3 regions of the Selenomonas sp. oral taxon 920 genome follow, and region 2 is predicted to be linked to each of the others. Evidence: predicted binding sites of a transcription regulator. Region 2 holds the regulator's gene; each other region holds the start of a gene.
The links. Region 2 encodes HrcA, which represses chaperone genes, less so after heat shock. Its sites were predicted from a motif close to TGTTAGCACTCNNNNNNNNNGAGTGCTAACA; they were not measured.

Region 1 (4,572 bases), 930 kb from region 2:
ATCCCACCCTTAAACAGAAAAGAACTATGCGGAAAGCGAAAAGGATAAACTCCCTTATGAGGATTCACAAGGGAGTTCACTTTTTATTGGTTCAGTCGGGCTGATGCCTTACATCATGCCGCCCATACCGCCCATGCCCGGCGCACCTGCCGGCATCGGAGCCTCGGGCTCCGGCTTGTCGGTGACAAGCGTTTCGGTGGTGAGCACCATCGCTGCGATCGATGCCGCATTCTGCAGGGCAGAGCGCGTGACCTTCGCAGGGTCAACGATGCCCGCGCCAATCATGTCGACGTAGGTATTCTCGAGCGCGTTGAAACCAACGCCGTCGCCCGCCTTCTTCACGCTGTCGACGACGACAGAGCCCTCAAGACCTGCGTTCTCCGCGATCTGGCGGACAGGAGCCTCGATCGCACGCTTCACGATCTCAACGCCGACCTTCACATCGCCTTCCGCCTTGATCTTGTCAAGCGCCGGGAGAATGTCGATGAACGTCGTGCCGCCGCCGGCAACGATGCCCTCTTCGACCGCTGCACGCGTTGCGTTGAGCGCATCCTCGACGCGGTACTTCTTGTCCTTCATCTCGACTTCCGTCGCTGCACCGATCTCAACAACAGCCACACCGCCGGAGAGCTTTGCGAGGCGCTCCTGGAGCTTCTCGCGGTCGAAGTCGGACGTGGTGTCTGCAATCTGCTTCTTGAGCTGCTCGACACGCGCCGTAATCTGTGCCTTGTTTCCTGCACCGTCGACAATCGTCGTCTCTTCCTTCGTGGAACGCACCTGACGTGCGCGTCCGAGATCCTCGATCGTCACGCTGTCGAGCTTGCGTCCGATCTCCTCACTGATGACCGTGCCGCCCGTGAGGATTGCGATGTCCTCGAGCATTGCCTTGCGGCGGTCGCCGAAGCCCGGAGCCTTCACGGCAAGGGCCTTGAACGTGCCGCGCAGCTTGTTCACAACAATCGTTGCGAGTGCCTCACCGTCGAGATCCTCGGCGATGATGACAATCTGCTTGCCCTGCTTTACAACCTGCTCCAGGACGGGCAGGATGTCCGCGACGGACGAGATCTTGCGGTCCGTGATGAGCACATACGGATCGTCCATAACGGCTTCCATCTTCTCCGTATCCGTCACCATGTACGGGGAGATGTAGCCGCGGTCGAACTGCATGCCCTCGACGACCGAGAGATTCGTGTCCATGGACTTGGACTCCTCGACCGTAATGACACCGTCCTTACCGACCTTCTCCATCGCCTCTGCGATGAGGTCGCCGACCTCGGCGTCGCCGGAGGAGATTGCTGCGACCTGCGCGATCTTCGCCTTCGTCTCAACCTTCTGTGCCTTGCTCTTGATCTCCTCGACGAGCGTCTTGACTGCCGTCTCGATGCCCTTCTTGACGATCATGGGGTTTGCGCCCGCAACGACGTTGCGCATTCCCTCCTGAATCATCGCCTGCGCAAGGAGCGTTGCCGTCGTCGTGCCGTCACCCGCGATGTCATTCGTCTTCGTCGCGACTTCCTTCACGAGCTGTGCGCCCATGTTCTCAAACGGATCCTCGAGCTCGATGTCGCGCGCAATCGTCACGCCGTCGTTCGTGATCGTCGGAGCACCGTACTTCTTGTCCAGAACAACGTTGCGTCCCTTAGGGCCAAGCGTAACCTTGACCGCGTTTGCCAGTGCATCCACACCGCGGCCGAGTGCGCGGCGTGCTTCTTCGTCAAACAGAATCTGCTTTGCCATTTATACTGCCTCCACTTATATATTACAGGATTGCCAGAATGTCGCTCTCACGAACGATGAGGTAGTCCTTGTCATCGACCTTGATCTCAGAACCCGAGTACTTCGAGAAGACGACGCCGTCGCCGACCTTGACCTCAAGCGCGGCACGCTCGCCGTTATCGAGCAGTTTTCCTGCGCCAACGGCAACGACCTTGCCCTTCTGCGGCTTTTCTTTCGCCGTATCGGGGAGCACAATGCCGCTCGCCGTCGTGACATCGCTCTCCGCGACTTCAATGACAACACGTTCGCCCAGTGGCTTAATCATGGTATCTGCCTCCTAGTTTCATACAAATCTTTTTATTGTATTAGCACTCTCATTTGCTGAGTGCTAACTTACGATGTATATAGTAATCGTTTTAAGTCAAAAAGTCAATAGGTATTTTGTAAAAAAGTCAAAAAAACAACAAAGAGCCATAAAAGGCTCTCTGCATAACATATAAATTTTCGTGCGCATGGGCGATGCCCCTAAGTGAACTCTAGGGAAGCAACGGAAGTGTTCGCATGGGGTACGTCCGGCAATCTCACTCTTTGAACGCCGCCACCAGATTTTTGAGACGTGCCGTCCCTTCCTTGAAGGTTTGGATCTTCGCAAGGATATCCTCATACTGTGCAGCCATGCCGACGACCTTCTCCGCGATGCGCGTGTTGCCCTCCGCTCCCTCGTGGGTCGCGTTGCGGATGCCCTCCATCGCCGCATTCATCTCACTGACGGAGCCAAGCAATTCCTGTGACCGCGTCGTTGTTGCCTCTGCGGTTTTGCGGAAGAACTCTGCATCCTCTTTGTACTGCACCGCCGTTCGATCCATCAGGTCATAGTCGCCGCGAATGTTTTCATCAATGAAGGTGAGCAGCCTATGCGTACCATCGGAAAGTGCCTGCACGGAACTGGTAACCTGCCCCGTGAGGCCCTTGATCTTCTCTGCCGTTCCGTGCGACTGCTCAGCAAGTTTTCCGACCTCACCCGCGACCACAGCAAAGCCGCGTCCCTGTTCGCCCGCACGTGCAGCCTCAATGCTTGCGTTCAGAGCGAGGAGGTTCGTCTGCTCGGCAATCTCAGAGATCTCAAGCGTGAGCTGTCCGATCTGATCGACCACCTTCGCGGATTCGATGGCTTCTGCGACCGCTGACTTCGTCGAGCCGTAGATTTGCCGCGTATTGAGACGTGACTGCTCCATCGTCGTCTGGAGATCGGCGGCACGCTGTGCGACCTCGCGCGTATATTCCTCGCTCTCATGCGCTGCGTCTGACGCCCCCTTGATCCCGTCATTCAGCTCACCGCTGAGATGCTGCACGCTCGATGTGGACGCTGCCGTTTCCTCCATGCCTGCGGACATCTCCTCGGTCACGGCAGACATGTCCTGCGTGTCATTGTTGAGCCCATGCAGCATCTGCTCGAGTTCTGCAACCATCGCATCGGTCTGCTCCGCCTCCTCGTGCACCTGCTTCATAAAGCCCTGCATCTTGCCCAGCGCCTTGACAACTGTACCGATCTCATCCTGACGTTCCGAGAGCTCTGCAGGGATCTCGCGCGAGAGGTCTCCCGCCGCGACGGCGCTCAGATGTCCGATGGAGGCAGCGAGCGGATCGGAGATATTGTCTGCAATGCGGCGCGACACGAGCATGCCAAAGCCTACTGCAATGACGATAATGATGACAAAGCTGTAAACCGTACGCTCATAGCGCACATTGTTCGCCTCAAAGAGCTGCTTTCCCTGGAACACGTTGTCGGGCGTAAGCACCGCCATATTGCTTGAGATAACGGTAAGCGCAGCGAGATTGTCAAAGATCGCTGCGCGATCCTCTGGTGTCGTCCCCATATTGTTGACCGCGCCGACCTTGTCCGCCGCAACACTCAGATTCTTTTCCAATTCGCCGATCGTTGCCTGTGCCCGCTCGCTCGTGTCGATCTTCTTCAGTTCCTCCATATCGTGACGGAGAGCGTTCAGATTGCCGAGCACATCATCCACGAGAATCTTGCGGTTGTCCGCTGTGATATTCTCCTGCAGGATGTACGGCACGTTGACGCTGATTTTCCGCAGACGTGTATTTGCATCGTTCAGATATTGCGTCGACATGAGGTTATGATGATACATATCGTCAAGCGACTGCTGCGCCTGATAGTTCGAGTAGATGCCGACGACGGCGACAACAAGAATTGCTGCCAAGAGGAATACGGACAGAATGAACACCTTTGTCCGCACGGCATAGTCCTTCATTGCCCCCGCAGAGATGAACGGCAGATTCATGGCACTCCCCTCCTCACTTCGCCTGCGCGAGATTGTCCGCTGTTATGGATGTAAACGGAATCGCAAGATCGCCGGAGGGCGGATTCCCCTTGAGGAAGCCCTCTGCGAGTGTGAGCGCAGCCTCACCCTGCGCCTTTGCATCCTGCTTGACAGTCTGCGCCATCTCGCCTGCCTCGACAGCGGCAAGCCCCGCCGGGGTCGCATCGACAGCGGACACAAGGCATCCTTCGAGGCGATTTGCCCCCTTTAGTGCGGCAACAGCACCGAGTGCCATCTCATCGTTTCCTGCGACGACCCCGTTGATCTCGGGAAACATATTCATCCAGAGCATCATGGTCTTCAAGGCCTCAGCCTTGCTCCATCCTGCGTCTACGAGCGAGAGCAACTGGATATCGGGGCGTTTGTCCAGGCACGCTGCCTTGAACCCCTCCCAACGGCCGACGGCACTGCTCTGCGTCTCATCGCCCTGCAAATACACGATCTTCGCGTTCGGAGGCAGATGCGATGCCATGTACTCGCCCTGCATGCGCCCCGCCTCCACGTCGTCGGA
Region 2 (4,572 bases):
CGACTACCGCATTGTGCCGCGTGAAGTAACAGTTACGGGCAAGACGGAGACAGTCGACTATAACGGCAATCCGCACAATTACACCGGAATGAACGGCGTTACGTTCACAAACTTCGCGAACAGCCAGACCGCGGCAACAGCGGGCATTTCGGGGGCTGTTTCCTATACCCCGATTGCGGATGCGACGAAGACGACGGGCTTTGCGCAGGGCGCGATTCATGCGGGCGAGTACACGGTTGGCCTGGCAGGCAGCACGCTTGCGGCAAACAACTACAACTTCAAGTATGTGCCGGGCAAGCTGACGATCAAGCCGCGCGACATCCACTTTACCGCGCCGAATGGTACGCGCATCTATGGCGCTGCAAACAATACGGTGGCAATTCCGTCTCCGACTTATACGGGGACGCTTGCAACAGGCGACAGCTTTGCAAATTATACGGTCAGAGCGGTCGATGGCGGCGGTAATGCCGTTACGGAGCGTACGGGTGTCGGAAGCTATACGATGCAGGTCGAGAATGCAGCGCTTGCGCCGGGCAGCCGCGGCTACGCCTCGGACTATAACATCACATCGGCAAGCGGTACGCTGACCATTACGCCGCGTGCCTTGACCATCACGGCGGGCGATAAGCAGCGCGCCTACGGTGCGGACAACAGCACAGCAGGCTATGTGGGCGGCACGGCGAAGGTCAACGTCGCTGCGGCAACTGCAACGACGGGGCTTGTCAACGGCGACGCCATCGACGATGTGACGGAGACGATCGACCCGACGGCGACCGTCACGACGAATGCAGGAACGAGCGGCCTTTGGACAAAGGCGAGCGGGGCGCACTTCTCCTCGGGGACGGATGCGAACTATACCATCACTTACGTCGATGGGCATTTCAGCATCGTGCCGCGTGAGGTGCTTATCACGGCGGGCAGTGCTTCCCGTGACTACGGTGCGCCGAATCCTGTGGTAACCGCATATGCTGCAGAGCGCGGCGACCACACGACGGGGCGTGGGCTGCTCGCGGGCGATGATATCAGCGGTGTACAACTGTACTACGCGCCGAACATCAATGCATCGACTCCCGGCGGCATCTACGGATCGGCGATTCACGTTGATCCGACCAGTGTTATCTATACAGGTGCGACGAATCTCAGCAACTATCGCTTCCGCTATGCGCCGGGAACGCTGCGCATCGGTATGCGCGGCTTCGATATGAGTACGCCTGCAGGAACTGCCGTAACGACGAGCAGCACGGTGGCCGCGCAGAGCGGCACCGGCAGTGGAAATGCTTTCATGCAAAAGGGCATGCCGCAGTATAATGATCCGCAGCGCAGTCTGCAGCCGGATCATGTGACGGTCAGCCCGCCGCAGGATGTGGCACAGACAAACTGGGCAAATCGCGTCGTACTGACGGGGAGCGGCTCATCCGAGGCACATGATTTCGTCGAGCAGAAGGACGGCTCGTTCGGCTTCGATCTCGGGAAGACGCGCGGCAGCCGCGGCATCTATCATGAGGAGATTCCGGGCAATACTGCCGAGGCAATTCCTGTGCTCTTTACGGACGGCGGCTCGCGCGATCTTGACGGCATCTACTCCGTCAACTACAGTCCTGAAAAGTTGTCGATCAAGCCGTCGTCAAAGAAAGTGGACATTCCGGATCCGAAGGATATCCACAATACGTCGGAACAGGCGCTCAGCTTCCTCTACCAGACGAAAAGCGGTTCTTTCAAGGTGACGTTTGGCAACGGTATTGTGACACTCTACCCGCAGGATGAGGCGGCACTCGCGGTTGTTACGAATGAGGATCGCAAGGCGGAGCGTGCCATACTCGCCTCGGGACTTCTCACGGCGATTGAAGACCTTGGTGTGACTCCCGTGGAGATCCGCGCCGTCTACATCTTCAATGTGTTGAAGGGGCAGGTGGAAGAGGAGTAAAATTCCATAAAGCATATGCTGCTTAGGGCTGCTGCACGAAGATTTTAGTTTCGTGCAGCAGCCTTTCTAAAATCCTTTTGACTTTTTGTCATTTTGCTCTTGACTTTTTGCTTTTTACCGTGTATATTCAGTATAGCTTTTGATTAGCACTCAGTTTTAGAGAGTGCTAACAACGAGTGAGACGTCTTGAAAGGAGAGGAGAGAGGGTGAATGTCGGACGATCTGGACGCGCGCAAGAGTCAGATCCTGTGGGCGGTCGTCGATGACTATATTGCATCGGCGGAGCCGGTCGGATCGCGGACACTCGCGCGAAAATACAATCTCGGCATCAGCCCTGCCACCATTCGGAACGAGATGGCGGATCTCGAGATGCTCGGCTACCTCGAACATCCGCATACATCCGCTGGACGCATTCCATCGTCGAAGGGCTATCGGTTCTACGTCGACGGCTTGCAGCCTGTTGCACCGGTGACGGATGCCGAGAAGAAGAAGATTCACGATTGGTACAGCCGTCGCGTGCGGCGCCTTGACGAGGTCTTTCAGGAGACGGCACGGCTGATTGCGGATGTGACGCACAATGTATCACTCGTACTTGCGCCGCAGGCAGCACAGTCGACATTTCGTATGCTGCAGTTCCTTCCTCTCGACATGACGCACGCGATTGCCGTACTCATGACGGACGCGGGCTTCGTGGAGAACCGCATCGTTGAGATCCCTGACGGTGCGACATTCGCGGACTTTCAGCGCATGGCGGGGGCGGTCAATACGACGCTCTCGGGCAAGGCACTCAGCGATGTGACGAAGGCAGATATGCGCCGTGTGCGCGACGCCATCGGCGACGAATCCATTTTCGTCGCCGCGGTCGAGGTCATGCACAGAGCCCTTGAGGGACGATCTGACGATCGGCTCTACCTCGGCGGGACAGCGCAGCTTCTCGGCAACCCCGAGTTTCAAGATCTTGAGCGCGTCCGCGCGATGCTGCTCGTCCTTGAGCGTGAGGATCTCGTCAAGGACATTCTGCACACGCATGCGGGCGAGGGACTTGAGGTGACAATCGGGCGCGAGAACAAGAGCAGCACGTTCTGGGACAGCAGTTTCATCACGGCGACATACCATGTCGACGGCAGACTGCTCGGAACGATTGCCGTGCTCGGTCCGACGCGCATGGAGTACGCGAAGGCGATGCGCATACTGGACTATGTGAACACAAATCTGACAGAGATGATCTATCAGTTGAAATGGTAGGAGAGGTGAACGGCTTGCAGGAAAAGGAAGAGCTGACCGCAGAGGCGTGCGAAGAGCAGCCCGCAGAGGATGTGAGCGACGCGGAGGAGACTGGTGCACAGACTGTGGAGGATGCTGCAGAGACTCAGAACGATGTGCTTACAGCGGAACTGCAGGAAAAGAACGACCGCATTCTGCGCCTTCAGGCGGACTTTGAGAACTTTCGCCGCCGCACGGCGAAGGAGAAGGAGGAGCTCGCTGCCGTCATCACGCAGAACCTGCTCACGGATCTCCTGCCGCTGCTCGATAATTTCGAGCGGGCAATGGCGGTGGAACAGACGGATGTGGAGGCATTTCAAAAGGGTGTGGAGATGATCTTCACACAGCTCCGCGAGGTCATGGAAAAGCACGGGCTTGAACACATTGAGGCAGAGGGGCAGCCCTTCGACCCAAATGTACATCAGGCGGTCATGCGTGTCGAGAATCCCGATGTGGAGGACGGTACGATCACACAGGTATTGCAGAAGGGCTATCAGGCAAAGGGCAGGGTCATCCGCCCTGCGATGGTGCAGGTAGCCGGTAACTAACGACGTAAATAACATCTATAAGATTTTGGAGGAATATAAAATGGCTAAAGTAATTGGTATCGACCTTGGTACGACAAACTCTGTTGTCTCCGTCATGGAGGGCGGCGAACCGACTGTCATCACAAACCCTGAGGGCAGCCGCATCACGCCGTCCGTCGTGGGCTTTACGAAGGACGGGCAGCGCCTCGTCGGGCGTCTTGCGAAGAACCAGGCGGTCTCGAATCCTGACCGCACGATTTCGTCCATCAAGCGCCACATGGGCGAGGGCAACTATCACGTGACGATCGACGGAAAGAACTACACACCGCCCGAGATCTCCGCGATGATTCTGCAGAAGCTGAAGAGCGACGCAGAGGCATATCTCGGCGAAACGGTTTCGCAGGCGGTTATCACGGTCCCTGCGTACTTCAACGACAGTCAGCGTCAGGCGACAAAGGACGCGGGCAAGATCGCGGGTCTCGAAGTTCTGCGCATCATCAACGAGCCGACGGCGGCGGCGCTCGCCTACGGTCTCGACAAGGATCAGGATGAGACCGTGCTTGTCTTTGACCTCGGCGGCGGCACGTTCGACGTGTCCATCCTTGAGCTCAGCGAGGGCGTGTTCGAGGTCAAGGCGACGAACGGCGACACGGTGCTCGGCGGCGATGACTTCGACAAGAAGGTCATGGACTGGATGGTCGAGGAATTCAAGAAGGAGAACGGCATCGATCTCTCGCAGGACAAGATGAGCGCACAGCGTCTTATCGAGGCGGCGGAGAAGGCGAAGATCGAGCTCTCGAGCATGAGCCAGACGAACATCAACCTGCCGTTCATTACGGCAGATGCCACGGGACCGAA
Region 3 (4,572 bases), 1.0 Mb from region 2:
ATTGCACCGAATCGTGCCCCACATTGGGGCTTGCGGGCTGTACCGCCGGTGGGGATTTGCACCCCGCCTCAAAGAGCATCGTTCGTATGCTATTGTAACATCATAGATTCGCTCTGTCAATCGCCAATCTTGACCGCGCCGCGCGTCTCCTCCGCGCGGCACGCGACTTCGTCGAGACTGCCTCCGCAGACCGCCGTAATCGCAGCCACGACGCTCCCCTCAACAAGGGGACAGTCGACCATGCGCAGACGACGTGCAGACATTTCCTCCACAATCGTCTCCACGGTCAGAATCGAACTGCCCGCATCCATGAGGAGCACGACGCCGTCCGCGCCGTACACCGTGTCGATTGCCTCGACAATCCGTGCATAGCTCGTCCCGAAACCGCCGTCCTCCAAGCCGCCCGCAGTTGCAATCCGCGCGTCCTTTGCCATCATGCGGCAAGTCTCCGCGACACCATGCGCAAGTGCGGCGCTGTGCGTTACAATCACAAGTCCGACCATATCATTTTCTCCGCTGCAAATAGCCGCCGATGCCGCACACCGCACCCGCGAGTGCTGCAGGCAGGAGATATGCCGCCTGTGGTGCAGCCTCCAGGAGCATGACACCAATCGTGCGGTCATGCACGATCATCGTACCGCCCGTCCAACCGAGGATGGCAGTGCCGAGCACGACGAGTACGGGATATTTGTCCATCAGCGTGCCGATCAGCTGACTGCCGCCGACAACAATGGGGATGCTGATGATGAGACCAAGCACAACGAGCAGAAAGTCGCCGTGCGACGCGCCCGCAATCGCAATTACATTGTCGATCCCCATTGCCGCATCGGCGATGATGATCGTCTTGACCGCTCCTGCAAACGTCTCTGCTGCCTCGATATGCTCCTCCCCGCCGGACGGCTTCATCAGCTTCACCGCAATCGGCAGCAGCACCAGTCCCCCGAGTGCCTGCAAGTAGGGCACGGAGAGCAGCTGCACGGCGAAGTACGTCATGATCAGGCGGATGATAATCGCACCCGCCGTACCGACGTAGATCGCACGCTTTCGGAGGTGCACGGGCAGTCGGTTTGATGCCATTGCAATGACAACGGCATTATCCCCCGCAAGCACGAGGTCGAGCACGATAATCGAAAAGAGTGCCACAAAGAACTGCGATGAAAAGAGTTCGACTTCCACAGCTTCTCCTTATTTTGCCATCATCTTTGCGAGTTTCTGCGCAAAGGCGACAGGATTTTCCGGCAGAATGCCCTCGATCAGCAGTGCCTGCGTATAGAGCAGGTCGCAGTAGTCCTTGAACTCCTCGCTGTCCTTGCCCGCCGCGTGCACCTCTTTCAGCTTCGCAAAGAGATCGTGATGCGGGTTGATCTCGAGAATACGCCGTGCCTTGAACATCGGATTGTTCATCTCGGCAAAGGTCTGCTCCATCGACAGCGACGGCCCCGCCTCATCCGCGACCAGACAGACCGCGCTCGAGCGCAGTCGCTGCGAGATCTTGACCTCGGCAATCTTATCGCCGATGGCATCCTTCACGTCCTTGATGAGATCGTCGTTCGCCTTGGCGATATCCTCGGTCTCCTTCTTCGCCGCCTCGCTCTCCGCATCGTCGAGGCCTAAGTCACCGCGGCTGATCGAGTGGAAGTTTTTCCCCTCGTACTCATGCACCGTCTCAATCGCGAACTCATCCACGGGGTCGAGCAGGAACAGCACCTCAAGCCCGCGCTCGCGCAGCTGCTCCATCTGCGGCAGCTGTTCAATCGTCGCCTGATCCTTCGCCGTCGCATAGTAGATGCTCTTCTGGCTCTCGGGCATACGCGCAACATACTCCTTGAGGGAGACGAGCGCCCCCTCCTTCGAGCTGTGGAAGAGCAGGAGATCCTTCAGCTTGTCCACAGTATCGCGTCCGGAGTACATACTGTTGTAAATGCCGATCTTCAGCATCCGCCCGTATTCGTTCCAGAACTTCTCGTAGTCCTCACGGTTTTTCTCGAGCTTCTTGCCGAGCGTCTTGAGCACATTTTTCTCAAGCGCACGACCGATGGTCTTGAGCTCGCGGCTCTGCTGCAGGAGTTCACGCGAGATGTTGAGCGAGAGGTCGGGAGAGTCCACGAGCCCCTTGACGAAACGCAGATAGTCCGGCAGGAGATCCTTGCACTTGTCCATGATGAACACATGGCGCGAGTAGAGCTGAATCCCCGGCTCATAGTCTGCCTGATAGAGGTTGAACGGCGCACGCGCAGGAATCTCAAGGAGTGCCGTGTACTCGACTGTGCCCTCCGCCTTCGTGTGGAACACCTCCATCGGTGCTTCCCACTCGTGGAACTGGTCACGGAAGAAGTCGTTGTACTCCTCCGGCTTGATCTCGGACTTGGCACGCGTCCAGAGCGGCTGCATCGAGTTCAGCGTGCGCAGCTCCGTCTTCTTGATCTTCTCCGCACCCTCGATGACCTTGCCCTCATCGTCGCGCGGCATCTCCTCCGTCGTGACATTCATGCGAATCGGATAGCGTACATAGTCCGAATACTTCTTCACGAGACTCTCAAGCTCGAACGTGTCCGTGTAGTCCGTTTCGCCCTCCGTGAACTCCTTCGCGAGGTGGATCGTGACCGTCGTGCCGCGCGTCTCCTTCTCCGTGTCCTCGATCGTGTAGCTGCCGTCGCCCGTCGACTCCCAGCGTGTTGCCTGCTGCTCGCCCGCACGACGCGTTACGATCGTCACCTTCTCCGCGACCATAAACGCCGAGTAGAAGCCCACACCGAACTGCCCGATCAGCTCCTTGTCGGGCGTGCCGCCGTTCTCCTCCTTCGCCTTTGCGAGCTGCTCCATGAACGCCTTCGTGCCTGACTTCGCGATCGTGCCGATGTTCTCCACGACCTCCGCACGCGACATGCCGATGCCGCTGTCCGAGATCGTCAGCGTCTTGCTCTCCTTGTCGGGCACGAGGAAAATCTCATAGTTCTCATTGCCCTCAAGCATATCGCGGTTCATCAGGCTCTCGAAATGGAGCTTGTCCATCGCGTCCGACGCATTCGAGATCAACTCGCGCAGGAAAATCTCGCGGTTCGTATAGATCGAGTGGATCATCAGATCGAGCAGCTGCTTTGTCTCTGCTTGAAACTCAAACGTTTCCTTTGCCATGTTATCGTTCTCCCTTTGTCGTCAAGTATTTTGCATATGTTTCTGCGTATGCAAGTGTAAACTATGTAGTATAGTACACGAAAAATGACAAAAAGTCAAATACAAGACTGTTGTCGCCCTCCGTATCTCAGGCCTCAATCTTGTTTCCTTATGGTATACCGTCTATTTTAGCAAATTCGTCCTGCAAGCGCAAACGCCGCAGACGTTTTTCAGAATACAGGACACTGCTCCTATTTGCAATTCATATGGTTTTCGATTATACTTTTACAGGTAATTGTTTTCATTTTATGTTTTATGGGATAAGGGAGATGTTATTATGGATCAGGAGCAGAACACGCCGCAGAAACCGCAGACAATCATTGTAAAGTCACCGAAGAATGTCGGGCTTGCCGCTGGTCTCGGATTCTTCTTCGGGCCGCTCGGCATGTGCTATTCGACGCTCAAAGGCGCACTCATTATGTTTCTCGTCAACATTGTAATCGGGATCTTCACACTCGGATTTGGTGTATTCCTTACATGGCCGATCTGCGCGATCTGGGCATATGTGGCGGCAAAGAAGTACAACGAGCAGCTGTACGCCGAGCTCGGCTAATGCCGTTTTCATTCATCTTCTGCGGCAGTATGCTATAATAAATGCAGTTTTAGCGTCTGCAATCAGAAGAATGGAGGACTATGATGAACCGCTTTTCATTTGGCACGTTCGTATGTGCGGCAGTATTTGCACTTGCGCTGATGATTCCGACAGGCACGGCATCCGCCGAGGAGGCTGTGCCGACGCTGACGGTGAACGGTGTCGGCTCAGCTCAGATTGCCCCTGATACGGCAGAGATTACGCTCGGCGTTGTGACGGAGGCAAAGGATGCGGCACGGGCACATGCCGACAATGCAGCACAGGCGGCACGCATACAGAATGCGGTAAAGGCCCTCGGTATCGCAGAGCGCGACATTCAAACCACGCGCTATGATTTTTCTCCGATCTACGATGTGAAGGACAACGGGCGCAGCGTTGTTACCGGCTACACCGTGACGAACGCGGTCGTCATTAAGGTGCGCAGCCTCGCAAATGTGGGCAAGGTGATCGACACAGCGCTCGCAAACGGCGCGAATCGCGTGGACTCCCTCGAATTCTCTGCGAGCGACCCGAGTGCCGCAAAGAACGCTGCGCTTGCCGATGCCGCGCGTGACGCACGCAGCAAGGCGGATGCCGTGGCACGCGCGCTCGGCGTACGCATCGTCCGCATTCTGAACGTCTATTCGGACGCACAGTCACACACCCCGCGCAATTTTATGCCGATGATGATGGCAAAGGAGGCGTACGATGCCGCAACGCCGATCTCGGCAGGTGAGCTTTCGTTTGAAGCCTCGGTGAACATTGCCTATGTCATCGAGTAAACATGGGCGAGTCTCCGCCGTCGAGGCGATCCGCGGCATCTCCAT

Region 1: groES (co-chaperone GroES) is a predicted target of HrcA. The motif match lies at 2,080-2,110, and genes of this name have one in related genera.
Region 3: htpG (molecular chaperone HtpG) is a predicted target of HrcA. The motif match lies at 3,301-3,331, and genes of this name have one in related genera.

The regions. Positions count from the first base shown of each region.
Region 1 covers NZ_CP017042.1:1,737,016-1,741,587, forward strand. The annotation lists gene groL (chaperonin GroEL) at 109-1,737, opposite strand; gene groES (co-chaperone GroES) at 1,760-2,041, opposite strand; gene BCS37_RS08330 (methyl-accepting chemotaxis protein) at 2,298-4,022, opposite strand; gene BCS37_RS08335 (sugar ABC transporter substrate-binding protein) at 4,036-4,572, opposite strand, start outside.
Region 2 covers NZ_CP017042.1:804,304-808,875, forward strand. The annotation lists gene BCS37_RS03735 (two-partner secretion domain-containing protein) at 1-1,924, shown strand, start outside; gene hrcA (heat-inducible transcriptional repressor HrcA) at 2,135-3,169, shown strand; gene grpE (nucleotide exchange factor GrpE) at 3,163-3,735, shown strand; gene dnaK (molecular chaperone DnaK) at 3,776-4,572, shown strand, end outside.
Region 3 covers NZ_CP017042.1:1,833,441-1,838,012, forward strand. The annotation lists FMN riboswitch at 1-79, opposite strand, end outside; gene dhaM (dihydroxyacetone kinase phosphoryl donor subunit DhaM) at 117-503, opposite strand; gene BCS37_RS08845 (TerC family protein) at 505-1,176, opposite strand; gene htpG (molecular chaperone HtpG) at 1,186-3,135, opposite strand; gene BCS37_RS08855 (hypothetical protein) at 3,452-3,727, shown strand; gene BCS37_RS08860 (SIMPL domain-containing protein) at 3,811-4,527, shown strand; gene BCS37_RS08865 (acyltransferase) at 4,514-4,572, shown strand, end outside.